2 regions of the Virgibacillus sp. Bac332 genome follow, and region 2 is predicted to be linked to the other one. Evidence: a T-box and tRNA genes for the amino acid it is inferred to sense, from the RefSeq annotation. Region 2 holds a T-box; the other holds one or more tRNA genes.
What was found. The T-box of region 2 lies ahead of D9782_RS18660 (valine--tRNA ligase). A T-box ahead of a tRNA ligase gene usually reads a tRNA of that ligase, here a tRNA-Val.
Positions count from the first base shown of each region.

Region 1: it encodes a tRNA-Val, which carries the amino acid that the T-box ahead of D9782_RS18660 (valine--tRNA ligase) is inferred to sense. The anticodon was not compared.

Region 1 covers NZ_CP033046.1:2,237,927-2,253,659, reverse strand. The annotation lists gene D9782_RS10830 (class I tRNA ligase family protein) at 1-231, opposite strand, end outside; gene D9782_RS10825 (cupin domain-containing protein) at 249-1,064, opposite strand; gene D9782_RS10820 (ABC transporter substrate-binding protein) at 1,064-2,161, opposite strand; gene D9782_RS10815 (SIS domain-containing protein) at 2,154-3,242, opposite strand; gene D9782_RS10810 (NAD(P)/FAD-dependent oxidoreductase) at 3,268-4,431, opposite strand; gene D9782_RS10805 (aspartate aminotransferase family protein) at 4,438-5,715, opposite strand; gene D9782_RS10800 (SidA/IucD/PvdA family monooxygenase) at 5,712-7,016, opposite strand; gene D9782_RS10795 (helix-turn-helix transcriptional regulator) at 6,997-7,671, opposite strand; gene D9782_RS10790 (formyltetrahydrofolate deformylase) at 7,884-8,735, shown strand; gene D9782_RS10785 (hypothetical protein) at 8,869-9,066, opposite strand; gene D9782_RS10780 (hypothetical protein) at 9,418-9,633, opposite strand; gene D9782_RS10775 (Ada metal-binding domain-containing protein) at 10,534-11,109, opposite strand; gene D9782_RS10770 (tRNA dihydrouridine synthase) at 11,417-12,379, opposite strand; tRNA gene D9782_RS10765 (tRNA-Leu) at 12,677-12,758, opposite strand; tRNA gene D9782_RS10760 (tRNA-Cys) at 12,767-12,840, opposite strand; tRNA gene D9782_RS10755 (tRNA-Gly) at 12,850-12,924, opposite strand; tRNA gene D9782_RS10750 (tRNA-Gln) at 12,928-13,002, opposite strand; tRNA gene D9782_RS10745 (tRNA-His) at 13,020-13,095, opposite strand; tRNA gene D9782_RS10740 (tRNA-Trp) at 13,109-13,182, opposite strand; tRNA gene D9782_RS10735 (tRNA-Tyr) at 13,201-13,285, opposite strand; tRNA gene D9782_RS10730 (tRNA-Phe) at 13,305-13,380, opposite strand; tRNA gene D9782_RS10725 (tRNA-Asp) at 13,422-13,498, opposite strand; tRNA gene D9782_RS10720 (tRNA-Met) at 13,531-13,607, opposite strand; tRNA gene D9782_RS10715 (tRNA-Val) at 13,654-13,729, opposite strand; tRNA gene D9782_RS10710 (tRNA-Glu) at 13,734-13,808, opposite strand; tRNA gene D9782_RS10705 (tRNA-Ser) at 13,825-13,916, opposite strand; tRNA gene D9782_RS10700 (tRNA-Asn) at 13,919-13,993, opposite strand; rRNA gene rrf (5S ribosomal RNA) at 14,018-14,133, opposite strand; rRNA gene D9782_RS10690 (23S ribosomal RNA) at 14,283-15,733, opposite strand, start outside.
Region 2 covers NZ_CP033046.1:3,812,945-3,828,677, forward strand. The annotation lists gene D9782_RS18645 (bifunctional folylpolyglutamate synthase/dihydrofolate synthase) at 1-175, opposite strand, end outside; gene D9782_RS18650 (ATP-grasp domain-containing protein) at 238-1,143, shown strand; gene D9782_RS18655 (ATP-grasp domain-containing protein) at 1,144-2,010, shown strand; gene D9782_RS18660 (valine--tRNA ligase) at 2,489-5,137, opposite strand; T-box leader at 5,190-5,445, opposite strand; gene D9782_RS18665 (hypothetical protein) at 5,596-5,784, shown strand; gene D9782_RS18670 (protein kinase family protein) at 5,781-6,791, opposite strand; gene spoVID (stage VI sporulation protein D) at 6,850-8,004, opposite strand; gene D9782_RS18680 (hypothetical protein) at 8,246-8,443, opposite strand; gene hemL (glutamate-1-semialdehyde 2,1-aminomutase) at 8,975-10,210, opposite strand; gene hemB (porphobilinogen synthase) at 10,296-11,276, opposite strand; gene D9782_RS18695 (uroporphyrinogen-III synthase) at 11,283-12,044, opposite strand; gene hemC (hydroxymethylbilane synthase) at 12,044-12,973, opposite strand; gene D9782_RS18705 (cytochrome c biogenesis protein) at 12,994-13,812, opposite strand; gene hemA (glutamyl-tRNA reductase) at 13,829-15,199, opposite strand; gene D9782_RS18715 (LiaI-LiaF-like domain-containing protein) at 15,451-15,733, shown strand, end outside.

The sequences.
Region 1 (15,733 bases), 1.6 Mb from region 2:
AATATTATTATTCTTCTCTACCATTTCTTCTGGATCGATTTTCTTATTATTAGCTGTTGTCGCTACATAGCTCTGGTGATCATCACCATAAGTAATATACGCAACGTTATTACCTGTTATTTTTTTGAAGCGGGTGTAAACATCCGCCGCAAGATAGGGGCCAGCTAAATGCCCGATATGAAGGTCGCCATTAGGTGTCGGTGGTGTTGCCGTAACATATATTTCACTCATCATAAAACCTCCTCATTTTAATGTTTCCAATGATTATTTTCTAACTGATATTGTTCAATTCCAACAGCTCCCCACCAAACAGCTAAGAATTTTAGAGGTTTACCTCCAGTATTATGAAGCGAATGGACAGAAAAAGGCTCGAAATAAATAACATCTTCTTGATATACCTTTTCCGTTTCCCCATCTACATTAATAACCCCTTCACCTTCTAAAATAATAAAAGATTCTTCTTCATCATGATTGTGAGGCTCTGTTGTCTCACCAGGTTGTACAATTATAATTCCTGAACCAAATGGTGATTTTCGGGTTTTGTCCCACGGATATATTCTTCTTAATAAAGAGCCGTACTCATATTTATAGTCATCACGATGGTGCCTTTGGATATTTACTCCTTTTTTCTTTGTTCTTTTTAACGCTCTTTCTAGATAACGATCAACAATTTCCTTTGGATAATGTTGATTTAAAGAAGCCTTTACACCTTCATAGTAGCTTAGCGATGGCTCTCTTCGTTCTTCGATAATTTTTGGCACCATTATATAGGCTTTTACTTTTTTATCAGCAAGATAAATTTCTACTTCTTTCAACATATAACCATAATCATTTTTTCTAAGAAGACTAATTTGATTTTCATTGATTTCGAAAGCTATTCCTAATACTTCCCCTCCATCTTTTTGTATTACCGTTGAGGTCCCCCCATTAAAATCTGGATGGAATCCTGTAAATGTGTATATATGCTCCTTTAATATTGCTTTAGAATAGCTATTCCATTTGCCTAAGTCCTTCTTTGCTGTCTCCAGGTTACAAGTTAATCCAAAAGAAAATAAATATGGCATTATCGATCACTCCCGTTTAATTTTATAAAATCTCCAGCTTTCATTTCATAAACATCCCACTCAAATTCTAGCAAGTCTCCTTTTGGCGAAAATGAAACTTCTTCTAATCCTTCAACTACAACTCCATCTTTAAGGCTATTTATGAAGCGTTTACAACCGTGTTTCTTTAATAGTGATATGTTATTTAATAGAATCTTAGTTGCAATATAGCTTGTGACGGAGTAAGCAGCTGGCTTTAAAGATGCGATTTCTTTATATTTATTTTCAAAATTCTTATAATTAATTCCGTAAAGGTCCTTCTTAGTAGAAATAGTAAAGAGTTTTAATCCATCATGTTTACTAGTCAGATATGGAAAATCAGCTACAAATATATCATCACCAAATATAACCGTACCTGTAAAATTTGCTTTCGCTAATTTCTCAGTTAATAACAATGCACCTTCGTACGTACCTGCAAACAATAAAGTATCTCTATCATCTATTTCTGATACAATATTGTCATTAATTAATATCGACGTTTTCAAGCTTAGTCCTTTCTCTAAAATTGATTTTCTTAGTAATTTTGATAGTTGATTTCCGTAACTATTTTCTTGGTATACTATTTTTAAACTAGTATTAGCTGTTAATTTATCTGCTAGATGAACCATTTCATAAGCCATCTCTTCATCTCTTCCACAAACTCTAAGAATATTATCAAAGCCTTGTTCCGTAAGCAATGGATGTGAAGTACCTGGGGCTAAGAAAGGAATGTCTATATCAGAGTAAATAGTCGCAGCTACAAGCGATTGGTTTGCGCTTAAGTGACCAATTACTGCTTCAGCCCCTCTATTTACGAGTTGATTTGCAGCCTTAAGTGTAGAATCTTTATCAAAAGAACTTTTCTCCCAAAGTACCTCAATATCATAAAGCCTATCTTTCTTCTTGAGATATTCATTAACAGCAATTGCTACACCTGTATACAATTCTCTGGTATGACCGCTTAAATTCGCACTTATGCCTATTCTAAAAAGCTTATTTTTGTTATTGGAAGTTTTGGGTAACATGTCATCTAATGTTTTTATTGGATCAACAGATTTAACTACTGCTTTTTCACTCATAAGCTTCACGCGCCTTTTTGTATGCTAGTTGATCTCTACGAATATGATCAGGGTTTAGCTTTTTCCCAACTGCAAGATAATAACTAAGTAACTGCATTGGTAAAACATATAGTAATGGCACTAATAATTCATGACAGCTCGGTAAATTAAATACATAATCCGCATTAGTTATATCATTTTTTTCAGAAGTAAATAGTAGCGATGTACTGCCAATTAATTTACTAGCTTTAAACAGATCAGACACCCTTTCTTTCATATTCGGGTTACTAGCGATTACAATAATTGCTGTATCTTTATTACACATAACTAACGGTCCATGGAATAGCTGTTCCACATCCATACTAGTTGTTGGAGTATAGTGAACCTCACCGAACTTTAATGTAGTTTCATGAGCAACTCCGATTGTATTTTCATTCCCACATACCACAAAGAAATCACTTTTTAAGTCATCTGCTAATTCCTTCATTTCATTTTTGCGATTCAATACATTAGTAAATAGAGAAGGTAATTGAATAGCTACTGAATTAACTATGTCATTAATTGCAAGATCTCCCATTTCTCTTGCTAGCTTCCCCATCAGTATGAGCATTAAAAAAGTACTTAAGGTATAGGTGATTGTATGTGCAAGAGATTTATCGTCTTTATAGCCATAAGTCAGTACAAAATCTGATATATCTGCACATCTACTTGCTGTATCACCTGTAACTACTACCGTCTTGCAGTTATTTTTATTAGCTAAAAAAATACAATCGAATGTAGCTTTTGTATCTCCCGAATGAGAAAAGGCGATTACTACATCCTCTTCATTAAGGGAGTAATTAGGAGACATTAATTCAAACGCAGGTACAGATCTAAATTTATTTTTCTCTTTAAACATTATTTGACTTATGCTAAAACTAGACAAGGCTACATGATAGGATGTTCCGCATCCTATCAGAAAAATTCTCTTACTCTTTTTTAAAGTATCTAATAAACTTCCGTGATTTTGAAATTTTAATGATAAAAACAGTTTCTTTAAATATTCAGGCTGTAACATAATTTCTTCATACATATAATAAGGATGACTATTCCTCGATTCCATATAAAACTTCCCCCTTCTTTATAAATTACATATATTTATACATGCTTTCTGTTTGGAAATAGGTGTACTTTTTTTCATTCTCAAATCGATTTATCCTGTAATACTTTAGCTCATTTGTTTTTGTGTTATATAAAATTTCTTTAGCTATAGCTTCACCTACTGCAGGAGCTATTTTATATCCCCCTCCACCAAAACCAACGGATAAATACAGCCCTTCATATTCAGTAGGACCAATAAGAGGATATTGATCGGGAGTATAGCTATCAAAACCAATACGTCCACCCAAAACTTTGGCCTTCTGCAGAATAGGGAACCTTTTAGAAGCTCTATCAATTGCTTCGAGTGCTTCTTCATTTTGAATTTTCCTCTTAAAATGAATATCGCTAATATCACACTCAGAGGATTTTATTCCTATTAGAATTCGGCCGTCAGGGAATGGGCGCATATACGTGTCTGAAGTATCATCTATATAGGAATGTGATAAGACTTTATCTGTATCAGTATGTGCAAAAACAACTCCTAAGCGCTTGGTATAGATAGGTAAGTCAATACCAAGATTTTTGGTTAGCTTTCCCCCCCAGTAATTGGATGCGATTATCACACGTTTAGCGAATATCTGAGATAAATTTGTTTGAACACCAACAACTTTATTTTTATTTACTACGATATCTTGAACCTCTGTACCTTCCATTAAATGAAGCCCTTGCTTTAGACCTTCATTAATAAATGCTAAGCTAGTTTTTGCTGGATTACCATATCCACCAAGAGGTTCATAGGAGACAGCACCTATATTCTCGACATTTATAAACCGTTCTTCTAAATTGTATTCATTTGGTGAATAAACTTTAATCGGTAATCCTAAATTGACCATATTTTGAACATTGATCTTTAAATTTTCAACATATTGAGGACCTACCATTAATGAGAAACCTATTGGATGATAACCAAAATCCATTTGTTTGGCTGCTGTAAGCTCCTTATACAATTGTAAGCTTCTAAAAGAAAGATATTGATTAGCATTGTTCGTATGGTGTACTCTTAGTAATCCACCAGATATACTTGTTGCCCCATCCCCTGGCGGTTTTCCTTTTTCACATAGCAAGACATTAAATTTTTTTGATTTAGTAAGAAAGTAAGCAATACTGGCCCCGATTACTCCGCCTCCAACAATAATCACATCGTAGTTCATTTTCATCTATTTCCCTAAACTATCTTTTATTGCTAAAGTAAAAATAGTTAACGCTTTTTCGAGTTCAGTCTTTTTTATTGTAAGTGGAGGTATCCATCTGATTACTTGATTATAAGGACCACAGGTTAGTAATATTAATCCTCGTGAAAGACAATTTTGCCTTACCTTTTCGGCTATTACCGTACCAGGATTTCCATTGTCATCAACGAATTCACATCCAATCATCAATCCTTTACCACGGACATCAACGATGATAGGATATTCCTTTTTTAATGCTTGTAATTCTGCTAACAAGAAGTCTCCCATTTCCTTAGCATTACTTACTAACTCTTCGTCTTCTAACACGTTGATCGTCTCAATAGCTGCTGCCATAGAGATAGGATTAGGTCCATAAGTGCCACCATGTGAACCTGGAATCCATTTATCCATTATTTCCTTATTGGCTGCTATCCCACTTAGCGGAAGACCTGATGCAATACCTTTAGCAATCACAAGAATATCTGGTACTATATTGAAATGTTTAAACGCAAAGTATTCGCCTGTTCTTCCAAAGCCCGTTTGAATTTCATCAAAAATTAATACTATATTGTTCTTATTACAAATATCCCTAATACCGTTAATAAAGCTCTCTGGTGGCATTACATACCCACCTTCTCCTAATATCGGCTCAATAATCATAGCCGCTGTTTCATCTGGCGAAGTTTGAGTGTTTAATAAATGCTCAAGTTCGGCTAAACAATATCTTGTTCTTTCTTCATTGTCTTCCTCTCTGTATTGTCTAGAGTATGGATGCGGACTAACAAATACACCAGACATAAGAGGCTGATATCCCGATCGATATACAGATTTAGCTGTTGTTAAAGATAATGCTCCTATTGAACGCCCATGATATCCCCCCTGAAAGCAGATAATATTTGGTTTTTTAGTAGCGTGACGTGCTAATTTAATGGCACCTTCTACTGCTTCACTTCCACTATTTGAAAAGAAGAAACAGTTTAGTTTTTCCGGTATAATTTTCTGTAGATCATTTGTTAAACGATCCAACATAGAGTTATACAAGATTGTTGTTTGACCATGTAGTAGTTTTTCAGTTTGTTCCTTTATAGCCTTTACTACTCTAGGATGGCAATGCCCTGTGTTTGTAACCCCAATACCTGATGTACAATCAATAAATTTTCTACCTGATTGATCATAGATATGCACACCTTCTCCATAATCCACATCAATATTCGTAAACAATGGCCAAACTCGAGAAACTTTATCCGAATGTTGTTTTACCTTCAAGACAGTACACCATCTTTCATAGAGGTAATATTGTTCATTGAATCAAGTATTCTTTGAGCCTTCGTCGCCATCATAGTGAATGATGCTGCATCCCCTATCCCGTGAGTTTTCTCTGTTAAACCATTCAAATAAATGTTAGCCTTTACATTTGATTTTGTGTCTACTTTATAGTTTTCAGATACTTTTAAACTATTATTCTTGTTATAATTAAAGTACTTTTTCATTGGTAGAAGTACTTCTGGAAATTCTTCCTCAAAAAATCCAGTACAAAGGATAATGTAATCCGTATTTATTGAATCTTCTTCTTTGTTATATATATCTTTAATATTTAGTAAATAATCTTTTTGAGTATTAGCCACATCTACTATCTCTTTACAGCGATGTAATTCTATTTGCTCCGTTCCTCTAATTTTATCTTCATACATCTTCCAATATAGTGCTTCACTAACATCATCATCTACAGCTGAATAATTTGTATGTTTGATCTGCTCGAATAGTTTATCTCGTTCGTTTTGGTTCAATGAGTAAAAGTAATTCGTAAACTCAGGAAAAAATACTTCATTTGTAAAATGACCTAACTCATATAGACGAAATCCGGTATGCCTAACAATAGAATTTATTTTTGAATTAGGAAATTTATTAGCTAGATACAGAATTATTTCAACAGAGTTTTGCCCCGAACCAATAACTGTAAAAGTAGGGTTGTCTTCTTTATTAATACGCTGTACGGAACTTCTGAATTTACTTGCGTGAAAAACTTTGTCACTTACTTTATCTTTAAATTGACTTGGAATATAAGGTTTTCTACCTGAATTTAAAATAAGATTCGTAGTGTGAAAAACATTGCGTTCTTTGCTTACATTATTAACTGTATGCACTTCAAGACCTTCAATATCATCATTTACTACTATCGGCTTTACAGACTTAACTTCTTCGTTATAATGTGCTTTGTCATCTATTTGTTTGGAAACCCATTGAACATAATCAGACCATTCCGTTCGACTTGGGCGACCTAATAACCCAAAAGAAAACAATCTTCCTTTCTCATATAAATAGTTTGAAAAGGTATATTGACTTCTTGGATTTCTAGGTGTAGCAAAATCACGTAAAAAATGGTGCTGAATATCTGTACCAGGTAGTAACATTTCCGGCATCCATGCCGAATCATTGTTTTTTTCAAGAAATACTCTTTTATATACACTCTTATTATTGATATCTTCCATATCTCTTATTGCAGTTTCTAAAGCAATTCCTGCAGGACCAAATCCTACACCAACGACATCATAAAATTTTCTGTACATTTTTTTCCTCCTTGGTCATTAATTGATAATACTTTCTATAAATGGATGGGCTAAATCCAACTTCCTTTTTAAAGATCTGAGAGAAATAAGATAAATTTGTGTAACCAACGGACATACAGACATCTGTAACTAATTGACCATTTTCTAGCATATCTTTTGCTTTTGCGATTCTTAACTTAATTAAATAGTCTTTAAAACCAATTCCCATAGACTCTCTAAAAAATCTAGAGAAATAGGCTGTATTTAAAAATAGATGATTAGCTACACTTTTTAAATTGAGGTTGCTATTCTGTAGGTTATTTTCAATATAAAGCAATGCTTCTATTAATTTTTCATTGTTAACGTGGGTAAGTTCATTGAAGTCTATTTGTACATTGATAATGTTAAAAATCAATTCGAATATATCTTCTTTTGGTACCGTATTTACTCTTATTAAAGGAATATGAAGTTTCTCAAATTCTTCTATTAACATTTGTCCATCATTAATTAAATTGTTTCCTTCGATAATTATTAGCATCTTATATCTCTCTAGATTTTTCTTTTCAAGGGTTTTCAAATCTCTGATTAATACAACTTTTAATTTTTTTAGTAGAAATACTTCTCTGTCATCAAGTATTTTTTTTGCATCGTATAATAAAATACATTTTACCCCCAAGTTGCCTCCTCCTTTATATCTAACACCTCCATAATATATTAGTATTACTTAAGATATGTTGGAGTAACCGCCCATGAGTTAATAGTATCGGAGTAAAAGTTACAATGCTTTGGTTTTTTTTACTAATATTTTAGTTTTTTCTACATATTTGAAATATTTGTAGAAAATAGTATTGATTCAATATACGATTAAAAAAATTGGAGGGATGCATGATGAATACAAAACACTATCGAATCAAGTTGAAAGGGGAATTTAATTTTTCGATGATAGACGAAGTATTTGAAGTAATAAAGCTACCATTTATACGTATTCATTCGGTGAATAAATATCAATTAGAAGGAGAAGAAAATTTATTTTTTCTAAGAATAGAACTTCAATGTAAAGCAGATATGCGTATTAAATATATAGAAGAGTCTTTATTACGAATCGGAAATAATTATGCTAGTGATATAAGTATGGAAGAAGTAACTAAAAAGAATATGGCTATATTTGTTTCAAAGGATAACCATTGCTTGAGAGAGATCTTGTGGAGGTGGTCTGATGGAGAGCTTTCATGTAACATACCACTTGTAATTAGTGATTACGATACCCATAAAGAACTAGTTGAATCTTATGGAATACCATTTTTAAAGTTAAGATTAACGAAGACCAATGAGAAGAATGATAGCATAGCATCGAGCATACTTATGGAAAATAATATTGATTTTATAGTACTTGCCAGGTACATGCAAGTACTATCTCCTCGTTTTGTTCGTAAATTCGATAAGAAAATTATTAATATACATCATTCTTTGCTACCTGCATTTATTGGCGCTAACACTTATAGAAGAGCATTTGAACGTGGAGTTAAGGTGATTGGGGCTACAGCTCATTATGTTACTGAAAAATTAGATGAAGGCCCAATACTAGCACAACAGGCCATCCATTTAACGGATGGGTTAACTTTAAGTGATTACAAACAGTACGGAAAAAGTATCGAATCGGATACTTTACTTCAAGCAATTAAATGGCATATTGAGGATAAAATTTTTATTTATCATAATAAAGCACTCGTACTAAAATAATTTGATACTTATATAGCAAAAATGGAGTGTGATCAAAACCGAGACATTAAGAAAAGCCGGGCAAAATTCGCTCAGTCCTTATCACTAAATGCTCAGATTTACGCTTCCTCTAGTAGCTATTATGGAATAATAGCTACTGCTTGACCACCACTCCGGCTGCCCACTTCCCTTTCCGTGGGGTTTGTCCTTCAGCTAACTTTTTTAGCAAAACCCGCTCAAAAAAGTGGATCTTCAGGTCAAACATTTCCCACAGGAGTTGAAGTGGCCGCCCTTCGCTATTATCAGGCTCTACAACGCTAGCATGAAGTAACACAGCTACTTTTATACTCACGGATAGCGATTTTCACTTTACCCATTGTAAAAAAAGTCAACTATTACTTATGACAAGAATTGTTGCACCTTCGCATAGCGGAGACTAATTACGTAGACTCCTGCGGGATTAGCGCGAGCCGAAAATCCACTTTGCAACGTGTTCTTCTTTGCAAAGTTAGTTGAGGCCGTGCCCGCGGAAAGCGAAGTAATTAGTCGGAGCACCAATATACATCAAACATTTCAAAATAACTACTTGGCTTAACGCAGTCATTGCACCGATTTTATACTTTCTTAACTTATAAAAAAACTGAGCAAAATTCGCTCAGTCCCTATCACTAAATGCTCAGATTTACGCTTTCTCTAGTAGCTATTATGGAATAATAGCTACTGCTTGCTTGACCACCACTCCGGCTGCCCACTTCCCTTTCCGTGGGGTTTGTCCTTCCGCTAACTTTTTTAGCAAAACCCGCTCAAAAAAGTGGATCTTCAGGTCAAACATTTCCCACAGGAGTTGAAGTAGCCGGCCTTCGCTATTATCAGGCTCTACAACGCTAGCATGAAGTAACACCGCTGCTTTTATACTCACGGATAACGATTTTCACTTTACCCATTGTAAAAAAAGTCAACCTATTACTTATGACAAGAATTGTTGCACCTTCTCATAGCGGAGACTAATTACGTAGACTCCTGCGGGATTAGCGCGAGCCGAAAATCACTTTGCAACGTGTTCTTCTTTGCAAAGTTAGTTGAGGCCGTGCCCGCGGAAAGCGAAGTAATTAGTCGGAGCACCAATATACATCAAACATTTCAAAATAACTACTTGGCTTAACGCAGTCATTGCACCGATTTTATACTTTCTTAACTTAGAACAAAAGCGCAAGCGCGCGAATAGAAACGTAGCGACTGAAGCAGTCAACAGATATAAAGGATTCACGGTGAGTTTGCGTGCCGATGATGACTTAGATTAGGACGATTCGTGAAGTCGCCTCGTTTCTGGGCGCTGGAGCTAGACGTGGCTCAACACGCCCATTTATCCACATGGGCAAATAATATATTTTCCTAGACCATTTTAAAAGTGGTACCGACGATCATGTTAGATGAAGGTACCACCTATATTTTCTAAGGGAAAAAGGATACTTCTCTTTTAAAGCTATCGTAGGTATTTTCATGATATCAAGTTATTTTCCTTAGATTTTTTGAAGGCATTTGCAAGGATGGTATTGCTTAACTCGTGAACGATATGGTGAAACAGATTACTGATGAGGTGTTCGTTGTTTTTTTCGTGAAAGCTTTCCCTACAAATGTTGTTTTTACAGGCAATCTATTATCCAGGAGACAGTCCAAAGCATTCATTCAAAGGCATTGTGCGTAAAACTTGTTTCGCAATATCTCGTTTCTATGCTTATTATTTCCAAGATTGGATCGGAGCAAAATCAGTGTATTACAAGGTTGGAAAAACCTTTCAATATCGCTTCTTTATTGGAGTTTACATTTTACAATTAAATTTCTTCCGATAATTATTCGGCGTGATGTTGTAATATTTCTTAAATACCGTGCTAAAGTAGGAACTATTTGAAAACCCAACAGATGAAGAGATAAACTGTATGGTATGATTTGTTTCTTTTAATTGATTTGCTGCTCTATTTAACCTTATTCGTTGCAAATAATTTAAGGGACTCTCCTTTTTGATTTTGTTAAACGTTCGTTGAAGGTGAAATGGACTGGAATGAAACACATCTGCTAACACATGAAGCGTGATATATTCATCATAGTTTTTGTCAATCCATGCACATATAAGCTCTATCCATTCCTCATTAGGTAATAACACATTGTCCGGCTTACATCTTTTACAAGGCCTAAACCCAAGCTGTAATGCTATTTGTGCCTTTTTAAAGATATAAACGTTGTCTTTATTCGGTAATCTGGATTTGCAAGATGGACGACAGAAAATTTTAGTTGTTTTAACACCATAGTAAAAATGATCATCAAAATTACTATCATTATTAGAAATTGCATGCCAATATTCTGAGGGGATGGTATGGGATGATGAGTATAGATCCATAGCTTTTCAACACCTCCTATATTATTAATCTTATTCTACCAAATTAAAACACACTGTGAATAAAATTGAAAACATTCTTTACGTACCAACAGTATTTATGCATGGAATTCTTTTTCTAACATACGAGAAGTTTTGCGTATATTTATTTACTCAAATAGCCGCTATCTCCTCCACCACAGTGGACTTTCACCACCTAGATAGTCGGCATGCCTGGCGCACCTACAAAAAACGTTTCCCACGATGTGAGAAACGTTGATCTGATATATTCACGTTAACTATAAATACTTCTCCTGTCGTCAACATTCTTTCACTCAAAATCTTCAAAGTCATCGAGCAATGCACGTACTTCATCTGTTGACTCTGTTTCCATCATTTGACTTCTTAATTCACTCGCCCCTCGAAAACCTCGAACATATATCTTAAAAAAGCGGCGAAGAGGCTTAAACGAACGTGCTTCTATTTTTGAATATTTATCGAAAAGATCCAAGTGCAATCTTAAGATATCAAGCAATTCCTTACTGCTGTGCTCCTTCGGCTGCTTTTCAAAAGCAAATGGATTTTTAAAAATTCCTCGTCCAATCATTACTCCATCTACACCATATTTTTCCACAAGCTCCAAGCCAGTTTGGCGGTCAGGAATATCACCATTGATAGTCAACAATGTATCTGGAGCAACCTCGTCACGAAGCTTCTTAATCTTAGGAATTAGCTCCCAGTGAGCATCTACTTTACTCATTTCCTTTCTTGTACGCAGATGAATGGAAAGATTAGCAATGTCTTGTTCCAATATATGTTTCAGCCATTCAAACCACTCATCGATATACGTGTAACCCAGTCTTGTCTTTACACTTACAGGCAATCCTCCGGCTTTTGCAGCTTGTATTAGCTCTGCTGCTACTTCTGGACGACGGATAAGGCCAGAGCCCTTCCCATTCCCTGCCACATTAGCTACAGGACAACCCATATTAATATCGAGACCCTTAAATCCTTGTTCCGCCATACCAATACTCATTTGCCGAAAGTACTCCTGCTTATCTCCCCATATATGGGCTACCATTGGTTGCTCATCCTCTGTAAATGTCAAACGCCCACGTACGCTTTGGCGCCCTTCTGGATGACAATAACTTTCTGAGTTTGTAAACTCTGTAAAAAACACATCAGGTCTAGCTGCTTCGCTAACTACATGGCGAAAAACGACATCCGTCACATCTTCCATTGGTGCCAATATAAAAAACGGTCGTGGTAAATCACGCCAAAAATTATCAAACATAATCAAATTTCAATCCTCTCATGATGGGATATGACCAAAAAACATCCCAAAATCAAAAACAATTGTCCTTACTCCCTTTACACTTATACCATGCTTAAGCACTTTTTATCAAACGGATTGCCTATATAACCCCTAAAAATACTTGTAATTTTACTCTTACGTTTTCCCATTTTTTCTTCTGGTCATTCTTCAACGTGTACACGATTTTTCTACCTAAATTGTGCGATATGGGTACAAAAAAGAGCTCTCACTAAATGTGAGAACCCTTGACTTAAAGGCTTTTCCCGTTTTTATCGATACCGGTGGTCGGGGTCGAACCGACACTCCGTAAGGAACACGATTTTGAGTCGTGCGCGTCTGCCAATTCCGCCACACCGGCATAATCGTTGGAGGCGGTAACCGGATTTGAACCGGTGATAAAGGTTTTGCAGACCTCTGCCTTACCACTTGGCTATACCGCCATATATACTTGGAGCGGAAGACGGGATTCGAACCCGCGACCCCCACCTTGGCAAGGTGATGTTCTACCACTGAACTACTTCCGCAAATGGCTGGGCCACCAGGATTCGAACCTGGGGTACACGGGATCAAAACCCGATGCCTTACCGCTTGGCTATGGCCCAATTATTTAAATTAAAAATGGGGCGACCGGTGGGGATTGAACCCACGCGTGCCGGAGCCACAATCCGGTGCGTTAACCACTTCGCCACGGCCGCCATATAGAAAAATTGGCAGGGGTAGTAGGAATCGAACCCACATCAAAGGTTTTGGAGACCTTCGTTTTACCATTAAACTATACCCCTAATTATACTATTAGAAAATGGTGGAGGGGGGCAGATTCGAACTGCCGAACCCTGAGGGAGCGGATTTACAGTCCGCCGCGTTTAGCCACTTCGCTACCCCTCCAAGAAGAAGAAAATACAAATGGTGGCTCGGGACGGAATCGAACCGCCGACACAGGGATTTTCAGTCCCTTGCTCTACCGACTGAGCTACCGAGCCATTCAGTTTTAAACTATTAAAGTCTATAAGACTTTTGAAAGTGGCGGTCCGGACGGGACTCGAACCCGCGACCTCCTGCGTGACAGGCAGGCATTCTAACCAACTGAACTACCGGACCAACTAATGGAGTTATTCAATAATAAATTATTTTGGTTGCGGGGGCAGGATTTGAACCTGCGACCTTTGGGTTATGAGCCCAACGAGCTACCAGACTGCTCCACCCCGCGATGTAAGGAAGTAATAAATTTGTTCTGTTTTTCAAATCATTATTGATGGTGGAGGATGCAGGGCTCGAACCTGCGACCCCTTGCTTGTAAGGCAAGTGCTCTCCCAGCTGAGCTAATCCTCCATGTTGGTGACCCGTACGGGATTCGAACCCGTGTTACCGCCGTGAAAGGGCGGTGTCTTAACCACTTGACCAACGGGCCAGTATTATTAGAATAGTGGCGGAGAGCGAGGGATTCGAACCCTCGAGGCCGCGGTAACGGCCTACACGATTTCCAATCGTGCTCCTTCGGCCACTCGGACAGCTCTCCATTGGCTCCACAGGTAGGATTCGAACCTACGACCGATCGGTTAACAGCCGATAGCTCTACCACTGAGCTACTGTGGAATAATTCCAATTAGAATGTATCTTGCCTGGCGGCGTCCTACTCTTGCAGGGGCAAAGCCCCAACTACCATCGGCGCTGGAGAGCTTAACTTCTGTGTTCGGCATGGGAACAGGTGTGACCTCTCCGCTATTGCTACCAGACATGATGTCTGCCAAGTGTTGTCAAAAAACAGTGACAACCAATATTATAATTGTTTTTCAGGAAAAATCAAGTACTATTTTGAAAAAATATGTATTCATTTGTACCCTAAAAACTAAATAAGAGATCATTCAACGACAACCAAAAGAAGTTAGTTAAGTCCTCGATCGATTAGTATCCGTCAGCTCCACGTGTCACCACGCTTCCACCTCGAACCTATCAACCTCATCATCTCTGAGGGATCTTACTCACTTGAAGTGATGGGAAGTCTCATCTTGAGGGGGGCTTCATGCTTAGATGCTTTCAGCACTTATCCCTGCCACACGTAGCTACCCAGCTATGCTCCTGGGGGAACAACTGGTACACCAGCGGTGTGTCCATCCCGGTCCTCTCGTACTAAGGACAGCTCCTCTCAAACTTCCAACGCCCACGACGGATAGGGACCGAACTGTCTCACGACGTTCTGAACCCAGCTCGCGTACCGCTTTAATGGGCGAACAGCCCAACCCTTGGGACCGACTACAGCCCCAGGATGCGATGAGCCGACATCGAGGTGCCAAACCTCCCCGTCGATGTGAACTCTTGGGGGAGATAAGCCTGTTATCCCCGGGGTAGCTTTTATCCGTTGAGCGATGGCCCTTCCATGCGGAACCACCGGATCACTAAGCCCGACTTTCGTCCCTGCTCGACTTGTAGGTCTCGCAGTCAAGCTCCCTTCTGCCTTTACACTCTGCGAATGATTTCCAACCATTCTGAGGGAACCTTTGGGCGCCTCCGTTACCTTTTGGGAGGCGACCGCCCCAGTCAAACTGCCCGCCTGACACTGTCTCCGAACCGGATCACGGTCCTGGGTTAGAAGGTTCGTACAGCCAGGGTGGTATCCCACGGATGCCTCCACGTAAGCTAGCGCTCACGCTTCGATGGCTCCCACCTATCCTGTACAAGCTGTACCAACATTCAATATCAGGCTACAGTAAAGCTCCACGGGGTCTTTCCGTCCTGTCGCGGGTAATGTGCATCTTCACACATAGTATAATTTCACCGGGTCTCTCGTTGAGACAGTGCCCAAGTCGTTGCACCTTTCGTGCGGGTCGGAACTTACCCGACAAGGAATTTCGCTACCTTAGGACCGTTATAGTTACGGCCGCCGTTTACTGGGGCTTCGGTTCTACGCTTCGCACAAAAGTGCTAACGCTTCCCCTTAACCTTCCAGCACCGGGCAGGTGTCAGCCCCTATACTTCGCCTTTCGGCTTCGCAGAGACCTGTGTTTTTGCTAAACAGTCGCTTGGGCCTATTCACTGCGGCTCCTCGGCAGAGGAGCACCCCTTCTCCCGAAGTTACGGGGTCATTTTGCCGAGTTCCTTAACGAGAGTTCTCCCGCTCACCTTAGGATTCTCTCCTCGCCTACCTGTGTCGGTTTGCGGTACGGGCACCTATGAACTCACTAGAGGCTTTTCTTGGCAGTGTGAAATCAGGAACTTCGGTACTCTATTTCCCTCCCCGTTACAGCTTGAAATGGTCGAACGGATTTGCCTATTCGACTTCCTCACTGCTTGGGCGCACACATCCATCGGTGCGCTTTCCTTATCCTTCTGCGTCCC
Region 2 (15,733 bases):
TAAATTCTAATGTCGAACCTTTTCCGTTCGTACCAGCAATATGAATCGCATTAAAATTATGCTGAGGTTGATTCAGTAATGTAAGTAGTTTTTCCATTCGTTCGAGTCCGGGCTTTATCCCTAAATTAATTCTATTTGCTAAAAAGTCTTCAACTTGTTGAATTTCTTGAAACATAAGCACACCACTCTCATGAAATAAATTTACCTATAACAGTATAGCAGAAAGGACAAATAAACATGCAGTTACGCGGCTGGATAATTTACAATGGAAGTTTACCTGGAAAGAAGTTTCTTGACTTTGCCGAATGGATTCAACGAGCAGCCATTCGAAAAGGTGGTACAGCAACTATATATAAGAATAGCGAATTATTGTCATATCTTAATACCGAGAATCTTAGTTTATTAAAAGACGAGCGTGTACCATTACCGAATTATGTTTTATTTGCGGATAAAGATGTTTATTTAGCAAGGCAGCTCGAATTACTCGGCTTACGAGTCTTTAATCGAGCAGAAGCAATAGCTGTGAGTGATGATAAAATTGCAACATATCAACAGTTAGCAATAAAGAAGCTACCTATTCCTAGAACCATTATTGCACCAAAGACATTTTTTTCTGAGGAACCAACTGAGTCGGTGATGCAGACAGCAGTTGATACATTTGGTTTTCCTATGATTGTGAAGGAAGCCTTCGGGTCATTCGGTCAACAAGTGTATCTGATCGAAACCAAAGAGCAATTATTACATAGACTTCAGCAAATAGATGGAAAGCCATATATGTTTCAAGAATTTATCTCTACAAGTTACGGAAAGGATTTGCGACTACACGTAGTAGGTAATCACGTGGTGGCGGCGATGAGAAGGCAGGCAGTAAATGATTTTCGTGCTAATGTATCAGCAGGAGGATCAATGGAAGCCTATGAGCCGTCTGAATATGAAACGAAGATAGCAGTTGCTGCCACAAAAGCGATTGGAGCAGATTTTGCTGGTGTCGATTTGTTATTTGGCCCTGATCAATCTCCCATTATTTGTGAGATTAATTCAAATGCACATATCCGTAATATGTATGATTGTACGAACATTAATGTAGCAGATTATATTATCGATTATATTTACAAGTCATGTGGTGACAATGGAGGCAAGTAAATGAGTAAAGGTTGGTTAATCTACAGTAAAAAGGACATTGACGTAAACCAATCCTATATAAATTGGTTTATCAAAGAAGCATCGTATCAATCTATTCAATTAGAACTCATAATAAGAGAAGATATAACAGCAGGAATTATTAATAATACACGCACCGTGCGAGTAAATGGATTTCCCATTACAAAGCCTGAATTTGCTATTGTTCGAACTATTGACCCATTGCTTAGCCTTCATTTAGAGGCATGTGATATTACTGTTTTTAATTCATCTTCTATTTCAAGAATTTGTAATGATAAGGCGTTAACGCATCATCATATGCACAATTTACGTATCCCAATGGTAGATACCCTTTACTCGAAGAAGCAGTATTTAACAGATACCCCTCCATTAGCCTATCCTTTTATCATCAAGGAAACAGCAGGAAGAGGCGGAAAACAAGTTTTTTTAATTGAAAACGATCAACAATATACCTCCATTAGCCAAGTGTTAGCTAATACGGAGCTTATTGTTCAACCTAGTACGGTAGAGCATGGAAAAGACATTCGTGTCTTTATAGTAGGAAAGGAAATTATTGCAGCTGTAAAACGGGAAAACGACAAAGACTTTCGTGCCAATTTTAAACTCGGAGGCTCTGCTAGCTTATATGACTTGAGTGATAAGGAACGTTCTATGATTCAATCAATTGTTAATCACTTTGATTTTGGTATGGTAGGTATTGATTTTTTGATCAGTTATAATGGAGAACTCCTATTTAATGAAATTGAGGATATCGTCGGCTCACGGACATTAAGTAAAGTTAGTGATATCAATATTTTGCGAACGTATATGACTTATATTAGACGAAAGATATCGAATAATATAGATTAGATCTAATCGACATACTTAGAACGAAAGCGCAATCGTCTGATTAGAAACGTAGCGAATGTAGGGATTCAACGGTGATAAAGGAATCAAGGTGAGCTTGTGAGCCGATGATAATCTATCATAGGTTAATTCGTGAAGTCGCCTAGTTTCTGGGCGCTGGAGCTTGACGAGGCTCAACACGCCCATGTTTATCCACATGGGTTTCCTAGACAAAAAGAAAACTAGCCTGCTTTGTTAAACCTAAGCAAAGCCGAACTATGATTCGAAATGTTTTTTGGTTAGCATTCGAATTAGTTCGGCTTTAGCTGATTCTAAACTGCGGATATTAACTGTGACTGAAGCTGTCTATATATTTTTCATTCGCTGTATGAAGCTTCTCTCCAACATTTGCTATAAAGCCAGTCTTTTATAGCTTTATTCCTGCCATTTCTTCGGATTTGAAAATGGTATTTAAGTTACATTTTATCCACAAAGAAATAGTTTAACCTTTTAGTTCTTCGAGCCTTGCTCTAACTTTTGCTTGTTTATCAAGATAATCCTTCTCTTTTTGTCTCTCTTCTTCTACAACGGCCTGTGGTGCTTTATTTACAAATCCTTGATTACCAAGCTTTTTCTGCACACGTTCAACTTCTTTTGTCCACTTCGTTAATTCTTTTTCTAAGCGATCAATCTCTTTATTAAAATCAATTAATCCCTCAAGTGGGAAATAAAGTTCTGCACCAGTAACTACAGCAGACATTGCTTTTTCAGGAACTGAAATATTTGTTTCAATAATAAGCTTATTTGGATTACAGAAGCGTTCCAAATAATCACGATGTTTCTCTAATTCATCAACGATCTTCTGATTCTCTGCTTGAATCAATATGTTAATTTGTTTTGACATCGGTGTATCTACTTCCGCTCGAATGTTACGAACTGATTTAATAATTGATACAAGTCGTTTCATTTCTTGAGATGCTTTTTCGTCATGAAATGCTTGGTTTACTTCTGGCCATGTAGCAATGGTAATAGAGTCTCCTTGATGAGGAAGCTGTTGCCAAATTTCCTCTGTGATGAATGGCATATATGGATGCAACATTCGCATGGTTTGATCTAATACATGAGCAAGTACTGACTGCGTCATCTTCTTCTTCACATCATCTTCGCCATACAATGGTAGCTTAGCCATCTCGATATACCAGTCACACAATTCATCCCAAATAAAGTTATAGAGATGACGTCCAGCTTCTCCAAACTCGTATTTATCGGTATTCTTGGTAACCTGCTCAATCGTTTCATTTAACCGTGTAAGAATCCACTTATCGGCAAGGGATTTCTCACCAGATAAATCTATATCTTCATAGGTGAATCCATCTAAGTTCATTAAAGAGAATCGCGAAGCATTCCAAACCTTATTTGCGAAATTCCAAGTAGCTTCTACCTTTTCCCAATGGAAGCGTAAATCCTGCCCTGGGGTTGAACCAGTAAGTAAGAAGTAACGCAACGAATCAGCGCCATATTTCTCAATTATATCCATCGGATCAACACCATTACCTAGTGACTTACTCATCTTTCTCCCTTCAGCATCCCGAATTAAACCATGAATTAACACATCTTCAAATGGTTTTTGATTTGTGAATTGCTTTGATTGAAAGATCATCCTTGCTACCCAGAAGAATATAATATCATACCCAGTAACAAGAACTCCTGTAGGGAAATAACGTTTAAAGTCCTCTGCATTCGTATCCGGCCATCCCATTGTCGAAAAAGGCCATAAGGCAGATGAAAACCAAGTATCTAAAACGTCCTCATCCTGCTCCCAATTTTCTAAGTCCTCAGGTGCTTCCTTCCCAACATAGATTTCATTTGTTTCCTTATGATACCAAGCAGGAATCCGATGCCCCCACCAAAGCTGGCGAGAAATACACCAATCACGTATATTTTCCATCCAATTAAGATACGTCCGTTCAAATCGCTTTGGAACGAAATTCACTTTATCCTCTTGTTGCTGTAAATCAATAGCAGCATCTGCTAATGGCTGCATATTAACAAACCATTGAGTGGATAAATACGGCTCTACCACTGCACCGCTTCGTTCAGAATGCCCAACTTGATGCGTATGATCTTCAATTTCAAAAAGAATACCCTGGTCTTGAAGGTCTTTAACAATCTGCCTTCTGCACTCAAATCGATCTAAACCTTCATAACTTCCCGCATTTTCATTCATAGTGCCATCTTCATTCATAACTAATACACGCTCTAGGTTATGTCGATTACCAATTTCAAAATCGTTTGGATCATGTGCAGGAGTTATTTTGACGGCACCGGAACCAAACTCCATATCTACATATTCATCTGCAACAATCTCTATTTCTCTGCCAACAATTGGTAGGATCACTTTTTTTCCAATTAAATGAACGTAGCGCTCATCGTTTGGATGAACAGCAACAGCCGTGTCTCCTAACATCGTCTCCGGACGTGTAGTGGCAATCTCAATGGTTTCTTCACTGTCTTTTATTGGATAACGCATATGGTAAAACTTACCATTAATTTCTTCATAAATAACTTCAATATCGGAAAGAGCAGTTTTGGTTTGTGGATCCCAATTAATAATATACTCTCCACGGTAAATAAGTCCTTTTTCGTATAGCTTTACAAATACCTCTTTTACAGCATCAGATAATCCATCATCAAGCGTAAACCGCTCGCGCGAATAGTCTAAGCCCAGTCCTAATTTCTCCCATTGGGAACGAATGAAATCGGCATATTCTCCTTTCCATTCCCAAGCTTTTGCTAAAAATTTTTCTCTACCTAGTTCATAGCGATTTGTTCCTTGTTCTTTCAATTTGGCTTCTACTTTAGCCTGTGTTGCAATACCTGCATGATCCATACCGGGTAGCCACAGGACATCATACCCTTGCATTCGTTTCATACGTGAAATCGTATCCTGCATAGTTGTATCCCATGCATGGCCTAGATGCAATCTTCCGGTTACATTTGGTGGTGGAATAACAATTGAATATGGCTCTTTTTCCGGATCATTGGTTGCTTCAAAATACTTTCCTTCCAACCAAAATTGATACCTACCCTGTTCTACTTCCTTGGGATTATATTTTGCCGAGAGGGAAGTTTTTGTTTCCTTTTCACTCATCATAACGCCTCCTATAACTGTTTGCTACGACAAAAAGCCCTTTTCATCCTACTTAAAGGACGAAAAGGGCATACTTTCCGTGGTACCACCTTTGTTTACACGCTCCATTGGAGCTGTGCACACTTCATTCATTGATAACGGTAACTAAACGGTTACCGGCTTCTTCTACTTATGCTTTTTAGCATGTGTTCAAAGAAGCTGCATCACGGGCGACCTTCCAACATAATCTTACCAAGGAAATTTTCAGCCACTGATTTCCCTCTCTTCTTTGGCAATTATCTTGTACTCTTCCCATTCAGCGCATTTTCAAGATCATTTTCAAGTAATAGCTTTATTTTATATAGTATAAGTCATTTCGTCAACTATTTTTACCAGTTTTGCACAAATACATGATATCTATACATAGTATATAGAACAATCACAAAAAAACTTAGCGTTTCGAAAGCGAGGTGAAAACGGTGGCACGATATTACCGTTATCGACTCCCTCCATGGGCTAGAACCTGTATTATTGTTATCGAAAGAGTTACCTTGCCAATATTAATTTTCCAATTAATACGTACATTGTTCTTCCCTACAACCTTTGATGTATTTTTATTAGGCTTAATCGTAGGTATATTTATCGCCTTTTATTTGGAATGGATTTAGCTTTCTAAATCGTCCAAATCAAGGGTATCGTATTCTTTTTCCACATATGCTGACAAGCGTAGACCAAATAGTATTCTTCTAAATATGTGTTGTAATGGTATAATTTGATCAATCATTGTTTTTGATGATTGATCATGCTCTTCTACTAACTGTATATATGGAGCAGGGTCGAGAACCTGTATAATTAACATATATAGTTCTTTATTCGTTAGTTTATTTTCATTCATATAGCTATCAAATTCATCTAAGAAAAGGTCAACAGGAGCATCATAATGCACCGTTTCAGATTTATAGAATTGGGATAAATCGAATGGGGCATATTCGTATCGCGCCTTATCCCAATTTATAAGATACATCTGCTCCGGTGATACGATAACATGTGAGGAATTCAAATTACCATGACACAAGCTATAATTCCACTGTTCTTGCTGCTCCTGCTCATTTATCAACTGGTCAATTCTTCGATTGGATTCTTGTAAACTAAAATCGATGTCACGAAAATGTGTACAAACGAGAAGTTCAAAGGGAGACATATAGTGTTTAGCTTCAAATTGTTCCACAAAAAACAACAATTTCTTTTGAAGTGCTTCACATTGCTTCTGATACCCCCGAAAGTTCTGTACGAATGAATCTGTGTCTACAGTTCGAGTTCTCTTTGTCTTCACATGTATATGACCAAGATGACGATAAAAGTTTCCTATCGTATATTTATCAAAAGATGAAAGGGCATTCCCTCTCCAAGGAGATAAATAATAAACCGTTCCTTCATAGATTTCATAAATATTCCCTTCTCTTGTTAAAAAAACAGGAAGAATCGTATGAAGGTTTTGCGTATATGCCTCCTGATATACGTTCTCCCACATAGCCATATCATCAGGTGAAAGCTGACTTTGCTTTAACGCAAACTGTTGCTGGCCATCTTGTACCTTATATAATTTTTCAGTTTCATTTTCTATGTAAAAAGGTTGCACCGAATAGGCATGTAGCACAGCCTTTAAGTCATCCACTTTTTCGTTCACCACCTAATACTGGAAAACCCCTTGACTTAATCGCAAGGGGCAGCATTTATTTTTTCTTATATGGAATATATAATAACTGACCTTCTGTCACATCATAGTCATCATCTAACTGGTTTTGTTTTATTAATTGTAACGCCGAAATTTGATAACGTTCTGCAATAGAATCTATCGTATCCTTCTCTTGAACAATACAGAGTCTCATACGAGCAAATTGATCCACATCAGATTCCCTAAACATATCAGATAAGTAGCCAACATCTTGTACTTGATCTGTTGTATCACGATTATCAGAGCTTTCATGAATTTCGGGAGTGTGCGATGATTCCAGCCAATCATCTGATGTATCATCCACTTCCACCTCTTCATCATGGGAGGAGGATTCTTCAGGTGAGTCAGTTCCAAAGAATTCTGCTAATGATTTTGATTCTTTATATTTCCACCTGTCATCCTCTTCCTGCCCTGCTTTTTCCGTATCATTTGTCTTCTGTTCTATCGAAGCTTCTATTTCTACTTCTTGTGACTCTTCTTCTCTATCTTCTACTACCTGTTTTGACTCTTCTTCTCTATCTTCCACCACTTGTTCTGATTCCTCTCGTTCAGCAGAAAGTATCGGTAAATCGGGTGGTGCCAAATGATCATTGATGGATTCATTTTCTTCAGGGTCTTTGATTTCGAATTGAAAACTATCTGCCTCTTCATTATTCTCCGCATCATTTCCCCAGTCAGAAGTGTATGCATCCCTTTCTGTAACTGTCTCCTCAACTTGTTCACTTTCATTGACACCGTGTATTTCAATTGTTGAATACAAGCGGAACAATGACGGGTTAGGAAGTTCATAATCAAAAGTTTGAATAAAGACACTTACGTCGTTTAAATCTGCAACTCTGTTTGCCGGCACAGAAATTTCCACAGGAAAACGGTGTGAAAAAGCTGCTATATCTTCATCTAAATCTTCAACCACCTCTACATATCGTTTCGATTGCAAGTTTTCTGTTTCAATCGATTCTTCTGCCTCCTGAATGGTTTTTTGATAATCTCCTTTAAGCTCAATTACACCTCTTATGGAAATATACTCATTAAATGAATGTATGGAAATATCCGGCTCTAGCGAAACTCCTCTCATTTCATTAACTTCCTGTCCTTTTTCAAAATAGAGCGTTTCATTCAGCTCAAAACTGAAAACCGGTCGATCCTTAGACAATTCTCTTCCTCCTTTCAGCATATCCACGGCATATGATTATATGTCTTAATTATCTATATGAACAGTTTTATTCGGATATGCTTCCTATATAAATTTAGATAAATCCATATAATAATGTTTATGAACAGACTTTTGTTATTACACTGCCCTTTTAATAAGAAAAACGGAGCAAAATTCGCTCAGTCCTTATCACTACATGCTCAGATTTACGCTTCCTCTAGTAGCTATTATGGAATAATAGCTACTGCTGGACCACCACTCCGGCTGCCCACTTCCCTTTCCGTGGGGTTTGTCCTTCAGCTAACTTTTTTAGCAAAACCCGCTCAAAAAAGTGGATCTTCAGGTCAAACATTTCCCACAGGAGTTGAAGTGGCCGGCCTTCGCTATTATCAGGCTCTACAACGCTAGCATGAAGTAACACAGCTGCTTTTATACTCACGGATAGCGATTTTCACTTTACCCATTGTAAAAAAAGTCAACCTATTACTTATGACAAGAATTGGTGCACCTTCTCATAGCGGAGACTAATTACGTAGACTCCTGTGGGATTAGCGCGAGCCGAAAATCCACTTTGCAACGTGTTCTTCTTTGCAAAGTTAGTTGAGGCCGTGCCCGCGGAAAGCGAAGTAATTAGTCGGAGCATTACCAATATACATCAAACATTTCAAAATAACTACTTGGCTTAACGCAGTCATTGCACTGATTTTATACTTTCTTAACTTAGAACAAAAGCAAAAGCACTCGATTAGAAATATAGCAACTGGAGCGAGTTAACTAAGATAAAGGAATCACGGTAAACTTACGAACCGACGATGACTTATCGTAAGGTGATTCATGAAGTCGCCTAGTTTCTGGGCGCTGGAGCTGGACGCGGCTCACGCCCATATTTATCCACATGGGTTAACTTTTAATTTCCTAGACAATTAAAAAAGCTAATCTCCGTCGTGCAGAGAATAGCTTTTTATGATTGTTATTTAATTTTGGAAAATACCGTATGAATCGCGTTAATTGTTTTCTCAATATCTTCATCCGTATGAGCGGTTGATAGGAATAGGCCTTCAAACTGTGATGGAGGCAAAAATATTCCTTCTTCAATCATCCCTTTATAATATTGAGAGAAATAATCTAGATTGGAAGTCTGTGCTGTTGCGAAATTAGTCACATCTTCATTGGTAAAGAATACCCCAACCATAGAACCAGCACGATTAATATGCAATGGAATATTATATTTAGTTGCAGCTTGGGTGAAGCCTTCCACTAATTGGTCAACCTTCTTATTAATCTCCACGTAGGTTTCATTGGTTAGTGCTTTTAGTGTTTCAATACCTGCAGTCATCGCTAATGGATTCCCTGATAACGTTCCAGCTTGATAGATAGTTCCTGTCGGAGCAACTTTTTCCATTATTTCTCTTTTCCCACCATATGCACCTACAGGAAGACCCCCACCAATTACTTTTCCAAGGCATGTCATATCAGGAGTAACTGCAAAATGTCCTTGTGCACAATGATAGTCAACGCGGAATCCTGTCATAACTTCATCAAATATTAGAACCGTACCATTATTTTCTGTAATCGTCCGTAGCTCTTGTAAAAAGTTATTACGTGGAGGTACAACACCCATATTTCCTGAAACCGGCTCAACAATTACAGCAGCAATATCGTCACCAAATTGTTCGAAGGCATAACGAGTACTTTCCAAATCATTATAAGGAACTGTTATGGTGTTTTGTGCAATTGACTTTGGAACTCCAGGACTATCCGGTAGTCCTAGTGTTGCTACACCTGAACCAGCCTTTATTAATAAAGAATCGCCATGTCCATGGTAATTCCCTTCAAACTTTAATATTTTATCTCTTCCCGTGTAGCCTCTCGCTACACGTAAAGCACTCATCGTGGCTTCTGTTCCTGAGTTTACCATTCTTACCATTTCAATAGATGGAACACGATCAATAACGAGTTGGGCTAGTTCATTTTCTACTAAGGTAGGAGCACCAAAGCTTGTTCCCTTTTCTGCCACCTGCTTTAATTTCTCTACGACACGATCATCTGCATGCCCCAAGATAAGTGGTCCCCAGCTTAATACATAATCAATATACTCGTTTCCATCAATATCTTTCATTTTAGAACCTTTGCCAGATTGCATAAAAATTGGTGACATCCCTACAGACTTAAATGCGCGGACAGGCGAATTTACACCTCCAGGCATTAAATCAACTGCTTCTTTGTATGCATCGCTAGACTTGGTAAAGCTTTTCACAAATAATCACCTCTGTTTTTTAACTGATAAAATGCTATTTATTTAACCATTTTGCAACATCTTTTGCAAAATAAGTAATAATCAAGTCGGCACCTGCTCGTTTCATAGAAAGTAACTTTTCCATCACAAGCTCTTCCTCATTAATCCATCCATTCATTGCTGCAGCTTTTACCATCGAATATTCTCCACTAACATTATAGGCAACAACTGGCACATCAAAGTTATTTTTAACATCTCTTACAATATCTAAATAGGATAGTGCTGGCTTCACAATCAAAAAGTCTGCGCCTTCCTCTACATCGGATTGCGCCTCACGCATTGCTTCCAATCGATTTGCAGGATCCATTTGATACGTTTTTCTGTCGCCAAATTGCGGTGTGCTATCAGCTGCATCACGAAATGGGCCATAGAAGGCTGAAGAATATTTTACAGCATAGGACATAATCGGAATATTTTTATATCCGGCTTCATCCAACGCGCTACGAATGAATGTTACAAATCCATCCATCATGTTAGAAGGGGCGATTATGTCCGCACCCGCTTCTGCCTGTGATACAGCCGTTTTAGCTAACAATTCTAGTGATGCATCATTATCTACATCATGGTTATGAATCACACCACAATGACCATGGGATGTATATTCGCATAAGCAAGTATCAGCTAGCACTAACATCGAAGGAAGTGCCTTTTTAATTAAACGCGTAGCTTCTTGGACAATCCCTTGATCTGTAAATGCACCAGTGCCTTGCTCATCCTTATCCTTAGGTACACCAAACAACATTAATGCTTTTATCCCAAGTTGATCAATTTCTTTTACTTCTCCTAATAATAAATCCAACGATACTTGATAAACACCAGGCATAGATGGTACTTCATTTTTTATATTCTCACCTTCGATAACAAACAATGGATAAATGAGTTCATTAGTGTGCAAATGTGTTTCTCTTACCAATGCCCGCATGGAATCCGAACTTCTTAGCCTGCGATGACGTGCAAACCCTTCTGTAGCTTTCATATTTATCTATCCTCTCTTTTGAATATCGTTTATCATACAAGTTATCATACCATCAATAGTAAATTCATTAGGTACTAATATAGATTGAAATCCCACTTGTTTTGCCCGTAGTTCAGTAGTTGTACCGATGCAGACACAGGGTATATGTGGTATGTGAGAAGTCATCTCTACAAATGCTTCAATAGTTGATGGACTTGTAAATGTAAGATAATCAAAGCTATGTTCTTCTAGAATGCTTGATAATTTATCTTTCATCACTTCATTGGAATAGGTTTCGTATACTACGAATGGTGTAAATAATAGATTTTCTGCTTCCAATCGTTTCGGCAAAATATCTCTGGAGCGATTACCTTGTATCAATAAAATTGGGCCAGGATCACTATATTTTTCCAAGAACTCGGTTGCCATCGTATCTGCATTATAGGCTGAAGGTATAAATTGGGCAGCATATCCAAATTGCTTAAGCTTTTCTTCCGTTTTCCGGCCAACCACTGCTATCTTTACTTGTTGCAAATGTATATCGACTTGATAACGATTGACAAGCTTAAAAAAGCAATCAACCCCATTTGAACTTGTAAAGAAGATCCAGGCAAATTTAGAGATAGACTGAAAAAATTCAAAATGATTCTCCCTATCTCTACAAGCAATGCGTAATAATGGAGCTGAAACAGGTTTACCACCTAAAGCCTTTATTTTCTCAGCAAATGATAGCGCCTTAGTTTGTTCTCGAGTGACGAGAATCTTCCTTCCTGATAATGGCAAGGACATTATTTGTCTAGCTCCTCTTTTACTTTTTCAATAATTTCCTTTGCACCTTGATTCATCAGTCTCTCAGCAGCTTCTTTCCCAACTAATTCTGGATCTGTTCCACGAACAACTTCCTTCAAAATCGTTTTCCCATCAGGTGTACCTACAAGCGCGGTCAAGATTATATCATCGCCTTCTAAATATGCGTAGCCACCAATAGGAACTTGACAGCCTCCTTCAAGAAGATGTAAGAAAGTTCTTTCTGCTGTCACTGTACGCGTTGTAGATGCATCATTAATTTTAGAAAGTAATGCACGAAGTTCTTGATCATCTTCACGACATTCGATAGCTAAAGCGCCCTGTCCAACTGCAGGAACGCAGACATCTGGCTCTAAATATTCTGTAATTAGTTCTTCACTCAAACCGACACGTTTGAGCCCGGAAACAGCTAAAACAATCGCATCATAATCTTCTTCCTTTAATTTTCGAATCCGCGTCTCTATATTTCCTCTGATCCACTTAATACTAACATCTGGACGTGCAGCTAATATTTGTGCCGCTCTACGTAGACTACTAGTACCAACAATCGCCCCTTTCCTTAAATCATGAAGCATAACATTCCCTTCCGAAATAAAGGCATCACGATGATCCTCACGCTCTGGAATGGTTGTAATCACAAGACCATCTGGCATTGTAGCTGGCATATCTTTCATACTATGTACAGCTAAATCGATTTCTTTATTATACATAGCTTGTTCAATTTCCTTAACAAAGAGTCCTTTTCCCCCTACCTTTGATAAGGTAACGTCTAAGATGCGATCACCTTTTGTTACAATTTTTTTTACTTCAAACTCATTTTCAACTCCAGCTTGTTTTAATCTGTTAATCACCCAATTCGTTTGCGTTAATGCTAGATTACTTTTTCTTGACCCAACAACAATTTTACGCACTGTAACTTCCTCCTTAACGACTAAAAGTGAAAATTTGATAAGGTGCTAAATAAAAAGAAATTAATTAATAAAATAAGAAACGCTGCGGTATTATACATTGCTGTCACCTTACCTTTATACCCTTTTAGTAATCTTAAAATCAAGTAAATGATATATATAGCGAGTACAAAGAAAGATCCGATCGTTTTCAAATCAAACCAGTAGAATTCTGCGTTTGACACATATGCCCATACTACACCTAAAATAATAGCAATTAGTAATAATGGAACACCAATTGTTACTGCTTTAAATGAATAATCATCAAGTCTATTTAAATCCCCAAATCTCCACATCCATTTAAAGCCTTTTTTCCGCTTCAGAAGCTGATATTGAATGATATACATTAACGATAATAGAAATGAAAATGTAAAGAAACCATAGGAAATGATGGCAACCGTGATATGAGCAACTAATATCTCATGAACAAGCTGGATACCATGTGTTTCTAAATTTGCCTGTGCATCCAATAGTAAATATAATAATAAGATAAAAAAACTGAAGACATTTGTAAAAAAGACGATAAAATGAATAGGAAATAATTTGTTCGCAATTAACGAAATAGTAACTAAGACCCATGCATAAAAAAACAAACTATCATTTAACGTAATGATTGGAAAGTTATGTTCGATTAGTACTTCGTACAATAAAAAAACGGTTTGTATAACCCAAACCACACTAAGCAACCAGAAGGCAGCTCGATTGACCTTCCGGTTGTCCTGAATAAAATCGATAAAATATCCAATCAAGCTCAAACCATAGATAATCAGTATGAATTCATAAAGCCATTTTAGTTCAATCATACGTGAAATCCTTTCATTATAAAGTTGTTATCTTATCCAACAACGGAAAGGATACCTCTTTCTTCTTGATTGCTGTAACCGAATCATTTTTTTTTGCCTGCTTTGCATATTCAGCTTGTACCTCATCTTCAATTCCAAAAATATCAATGAATAACTGCAGTGTGTCATCAGCATTATGACCAGCAGCTAATTCCTTTACTTGCGTAACAGGTTCTTTCAGAAGTTGATTAACAATGCTTTTAGTATGCTTGTTAATAACTTTCTTTTCTCTTTCTGTCAAATCAGGAATTTTACGTTCAATGCTTTTTACCGTTTCCGCTTGGATGGAAAGTGCTTTTTGCCTTAAAGCCGATATTACTGGAACTACACCAAGTGTTTTAAGCCATTCTTTAAATGATACAATCTCAGCTTCAAACATTAACTCAATTTGTTCGGCAGCATTTTTTCTAGCTTCTAAGTTTTCATCCACGATATGCTGCAAATCATCAATATCATATAGGAAAATATTATCCATCTGACTAATAGCAGGATCTACGTCTCTTGGTACAGCAATATCAACTAAAAACAGTGGGCTACCCTTACGTTCTTTTTGTACAGGTTCAACCATGTCTTTCGTCAGAATTACGGAATCTGAACCTGTTGAAGTAATTACAATATCCGCACTTTTTAATACATGTGGTAAGTAATCCATTGATTCAGATTGTGCAGAAAATTTTGTTGCAAGTACTTCTGCCTTTTCCTTTGTTCGATTAACAACTGTAATTTGCGTTGCGCCAGAGCCTTGGAGGTTTTTGGCAGCAAGTTCCCCCATTTTCCCTGCTCCTAAAATGACTACATGTTTATGTTGTAAGCTGCCGAAGATTTTTTTTGCTAACTCTACTGCAGCATAACTAACAGAAACTGCGTGTTCGCCTATAGACGTTTCCTTTTGTACTCGCTTACCAAATGTAATAGCCTGCTTGAACAATTCATTAAAAATGGTACCTGTTGTTTCCATTTTTTGAGCAGTTAAAAACGCTTGTTTTACTTGTCCCAAAATTTGTGTCTCACCTAAGACCATGGAATCTAGCCCTGTGATTACACGAAATAAATGCTCCATCGCACCATCATCTTCTGTTATTCGTAAAAAGGGTGCGAACTCGTTCTTATCTACTTGAAACCAGTCCGCTAAAAATTGCTTAATATAATAGCGGCCTGTGTGAAGTTGATCAACTACAGCATAAATCTCGGTACGATTGCATGTGGAAACAATCACATTTTCCAGAATGCTCTTTTGTTTCTTCAACGTAACCATAGCATCATGAAGATCTTCTTCTGAAAATGCAAGCTTCTCCCTTATTTCTACAGGGGCTGTTCTGTAATTAAACCCAACTTTTAAAATATGCACACTATCTACCCCCAAAAATCCTAGCTAATCCATACGTACTTTAAATAGAAAGTTTTACTTAATAATTAGTATAAACTAAAACCTTTGCTAATTTCCATTATAACATGATTATTTATTTACAATTTCTTTAAATGTGAACATAATCTGAAACAATATGGTAGAGTAATTATAGGATTATTAACACGAATGTACTTTATCATAATGGCATAAAAGAAGCAAGAATCTGAAATGCAGCTACATGAGGTGAAAGCTTGAAAAAACAACAAACTTTAACTGCTTATTTACTAATTGGTATCGGTGTGTTTTTTCTATTACAACAATTAAACATCCCCATACTATCTAATTTTTATTCATGGCAAACAATAATCATTCTAATTGGGCTTGTATTACTTATCCATAGCTATGTTACAAAAAGTTATCAAAATTTATTTACTGGTACAGTAATCTTAGGATTAGGTATACATTTTTATGGGATTGCTTATTATTCCTTTTGGATAGATCATTGGGCCATGTATCTCCTTATCGTGGGTATAG